Regions from separate parts of the Ewingella sp. S1.OA.A_B6 genome, predicted to be linked through region 2. Evidence: predicted binding sites of a transcription regulator. Region 2 holds the regulator's gene; the other holds the start of a gene.
The links. Region 2 encodes LexA, which represses DNA repair genes until DNA is damaged. Its sites were predicted from a motif close to TNCTGTATGTACATACAGNA; they were not measured.
Positions count from the first base shown of each region.

Region 1: dinB (DNA polymerase IV) is a predicted target of LexA. The motif match lies at 1,023-1,042, and genes of this name have one in related genera.

Region 1 covers NZ_JBLJFK010000014.1:58,299-60,503, forward strand. The annotation lists gene dinB (DNA polymerase IV) at 1-1,009, opposite strand, end outside; gene ACMV8I_RS19015 (glycerophosphodiester phosphodiesterase family protein) at 1,248-2,144, shown strand.
Region 2 covers NZ_JBLJFK010000005.1:28,924-31,128, reverse strand. The annotation lists gene zur (zinc uptake transcriptional repressor Zur) at 1-359, shown strand, start outside; gene ACMV8I_RS12520 (CsbD family protein) at 524-733, opposite strand; gene lexA (transcriptional repressor LexA) at 974-1,582, opposite strand; gene ACMV8I_RS12510 (diacylglycerol kinase) at 1,701-2,069, opposite strand.

The DNA.
Region 1 (2,205 bases), on a different contig from region 2:
TGACATGTAAACCGACCAGCCTTACGCCCCGACCGTCGCGCCGCTGTTCCCAGGCTTCCCGCGCTACTTTCAGTAAATCCTCTTTATTTAGCACCGGCCAGACGTGTTCCTGAGTGGTCTGCTGGAAGTCATGGAATTTAAGCTTGATGCCTTGTCGTGCAATGCGCAGGTCTGGACTGACACGGCTTAGACGTGTTTCGAGTTCAGGAAACAACCGTTCAATCAACGTGACGCACTCTTCCCAGCTGTGAATATCCTCCGCCAGCGTGCGCTCCACACCGACTGACTTGCGCAGCCGCTCCGGTGACACACCCCGCTCATCAATTCCCTGACAGCGTTCCCACAAGACACGCCCAAACTTACCGAAGTTTTTCAGCAACAGCGCCAGGTCATAGCGTTGCACGTCGCCGCAGGTCTTCAGACCGCGCTCCTGCAGACGCTGTGCCGTCACTTTGCCTACGCCGGGAATTTTGCTCAGCGGCAGATCCAGCAGAAAGCCGGCCACCTGGTCGGGCGTTATTACATATTGTCCATCGGGCTTATTGAGATCGGAGGCGATCTTCGCCAGAAATTTAATCGGCGCGATGCCGGCCGAAGCCGTAAGGTTTATTTCATCGGAAATCGTCTGGCGGATCTCAGCAGCAATCAGCGTCGCCGAACCGCTGCATAACGTGGTCTCTGAAACATCCAGATAGGCTTCATCCAGCGACAGCGGTTCAATCAGGGAAGTATAGCGGGAGAAAATTTCACGGATATGGTTTGAAGCTTCTTTATAAGCTTCCATTCTGCCTGGGATCACTTTGAGATGCGGGCAGAGTTTCAGCGCCATGCCGGTAGGCATCGCACTGTGCACACCGAATTTACGTGCAGGGTAATTGGCAGTGCTGATGACACCCCGGCGGTCGCGGCTACCGCCGATGGCTATCGGAATATCACGCAGGGAAGGATCGTCGCGCATTTCCACGGCAGCAAAGAAGCAGTCCATATCAACGTGAATAATTTTGCGCATACCCCTCCCCAATAACTGTATAAGTATACAGTTAAAATAAGAGAACTCAAGTGAGTCATCTTCAACTCATAAGCGTAAATAGATTTGAAAAATCCCTCATTCACTCCATGAATAACGCGAGGAAATAAAGATTAATTATTAATTTATAAACATTTTTTCCGATCACTTTAATATTAATACAACAATCGCTCCGTATATTGGCCGGGTATCATCCTTCAGCTAAATGGAACCCGCCAAGATGAAAAACCCATCCCGCCTATTGCTAAGCACATTATTATCCGGCTGTTTGTTGTCGCCGGTGACTTTCGCCGCAACGGGTATGCATGCCCCGCAGATTATCGCCCACCGGGGCGGTACCGCCGACGCGCCTGAAAACACGCTTCCCGCCATCACGTTGGCGCTTGAAAATAGTGCTGATGCCATCTGGATCACTGTGCAGCTGTCAAAAGATGGCGTGCCGGTACTTTACCGTCCTTCCGATTTGAAAACTCTGACCAATCAGCAGGGGCCGATCTCCCAATTTACCGCGACAGAGTTGGCCAAGGTAGATGCCGGATGGGCATTCGGTTCCGGCGAGATACATCCATATCGTGGGAAAAATATCGGTATTCCAACATTGGAGAGTATTTTAAACGCTTTTCCGAAAACCCAATTTTATATCGACATCAAAACCCCGGATGCTGCTCCGGAAAAAATGGCGGCAGCGCTGAACAGCGTACTGAAAGAGACACACAGCCTGGCGAGAACCCGTATCTACTCGACTGATACAAAATATCTTGAAGCGCTGCCCGCAGGGTTACCACGTTTTGAAAGCCGTGATTTGACCCGTACCGTGCTTGCCAATATCACCATGGCCCATCAGTGCCAGATTCAACCGGATAAGAAAGAGCGCTGGTATGCGCTGGAAATGAAGCGCGAGGTGGAAGTGGTGGAGAAATATACACTCGGTGAAGCGCGCTCAAAAGCCACGCTTGAATGGGATAAAGAAGCTATGGAGTGTTTCCGTTCTCAGGGCAAGGCCCACATTATTTTGATTGGCATAAACAACCAGACAGATTATCAACAGGCCAAAAAATTACACGCCGACGGCGTTCTGGTGAACTCCCCGGCTGACTTCAAAAAGATCCCGCGTTAACGACACTCGTTCCCGGCAGCAATGCCGGGATATCGCACGTATTCCGACACAGCAGCGGTAT
Region 2 (2,205 bases):
TGCGCGTGAGCGAACCCCAGGCAAAACCGCCGACAGTTTATCGGGCGCTGGATTTTCTGCTGGAACAGGGGTTTATTCATCGTGTGGAATCGGCCAACAGTTATGTCCTGTGCCACCATTTTGAAGAACCCAGCCACACTTCTGCACTGTTTATCTGTGACCGCTGCGGGTTGGTGACTGAGAAAACAACGGATGGCATCGAAGAGCGGCTGGCAAAACTGGCCGCGGACTCAGGGTTTGAGCTGCGCCATTCCGTAGTTGAAGCCCACGGCATGTGCGGCGAGTGTAGCGTTGTTGAGCAATGCAACAGCCAAGATCACTGCGAACATGACCACAGTATCGTGACTAAAAAACGCTAATGTATTGATGCTTAAAAGATGGGTATTTGAAATAGCGCGGGCACTGAGCAATTAAGGTGGGTACGTCCCTGTACCATCAATCCTGAATGCATTCCCGGGTAGGAGCAGCATATTTCTCAGGATGCATCACTGATACATAACTAATGCGCAAGGGGAATTGCGACTTACCAGTGATATTTATTATCTGTTTCCCAGGACTTGAGTTCTTTCTCGGCTTCTTCTTTCCGATAGCCGTAACGCTCCTGGATTTTACCAACCAACTGATCACGTTTCCCTTCCACCACCGTCAGGTCATCATCAGTCAGCTTGCCCCATTTTTCTTTCACTTTGCCTTTAAACTGCTTCCAGTTACCTTCGGTTTGGTCCTTATTCATAACAAGTTCTCCTATTACCTTGGGTTAGGTTGTCGTGCTTTGTTGAACACGTTAAGTGCTTACCACATGAATAAGAGTAGTTGATAATTTGGCTTTTACGTCAGATAACAGCGATACCCACCATGATTAGGATTATTCCTGAGTGGTAAGTAACGATAACAACTAAAGATTTACTCTGCGGCGGTAGAGGAAAATAGTTTACCGCCGACTGAAATTAGAGATGGATACTAGCCGTGCATATTAGATCCAGTCACCGTTACGGATAACGCCGACGGCAAGGCCTTCAATGCTGAAGCTCTGCTCCCGTAGATCAACAACTATAGGCTCAAAATCGCTGTTTTCGGGCAGAAGCTGGACAATGCTGCCCTGCTTTTTCAGACGTTTAACAGTCACTTCATCGTCAATACGTGCGACAACAACCTGACCATTTCGCACGTCCTGCGTTTTATGCACCGCCAGTAAATCACCGTCGAGAATACCAATGTCGCGCATCGACATACCGCTAACGCGCAGCAGGAAATCAGCACTTGGTTTAAACATTGCGGGATCGACCTGATAATGCCCTTCAATATGTTGCTGTGCCAGCAGAGGTTCACCGGCGGCAACGCGACCAATTAATGGCAAACCTTCTTCTTCTTCCATTAACAGGCGAATACCACGCGACGCACCGGAAACAATCTCAATGACGCCTTTGCGTTGCAGTGCTTTAAGATGCTCTTCCGCTGCATTTGGTGAGCGAAAACCCAGACGAGCGGCGATCTCAGCACGGGTTGGTGGCATACCTGTGGTGGCGATATGATCGCGAATGAGGTCGTAAACCTCTTGTTGTCTGACTGTTAAAGCTTTCATCCCGCCCCCTGATTGTTTATACAGTATTGCTGTGAGTATATACAGGTACTCTCTGAATGAAAACCTAAGAGTGAATAAAAACAGATGCTAAGGTGAAATATGGAATCTTTATTCCAATTTAGAACCAATGCGGCCAAAACACGCTGACCCAGGTGAAAACCGCCAGTATAATAGTCAGCAAAACTGCCGCAGAGCCAATGTCTTTGGCGCGCCCCGACAGCACGTGAAATTCGGGGCCGATACGGTCAATAGCACATTCCACGGCGCTATTTAATAATTCGACGATGATCACCAGCCCCAGAACTCCCACTAGAAGGATGCGTTCAACGCTGGTTACATCAAGGAAAAATGACAATATGATGAAGGGAAACACGCCGATCACTTCCTGGCGAAAAGCCGCTTCGTTTTTCCATGCCGAGCTTAAACCTTTGAGCGAAAAGCCTGCGGCCTTCACGATACGGGTAAACCCGGTAGATTCATTTTTCATGTGTTATTCGTCTTAACGGAAAGGTTGCGGCATTTTATACTTAAAAGCTTCCAGGTTGCAGCAGAGAGGCAACGGAATGACTCCCTATAAGCTTACCAGGAAGTCATTTAGATGAGCGAACCAACACAGCGGCAGC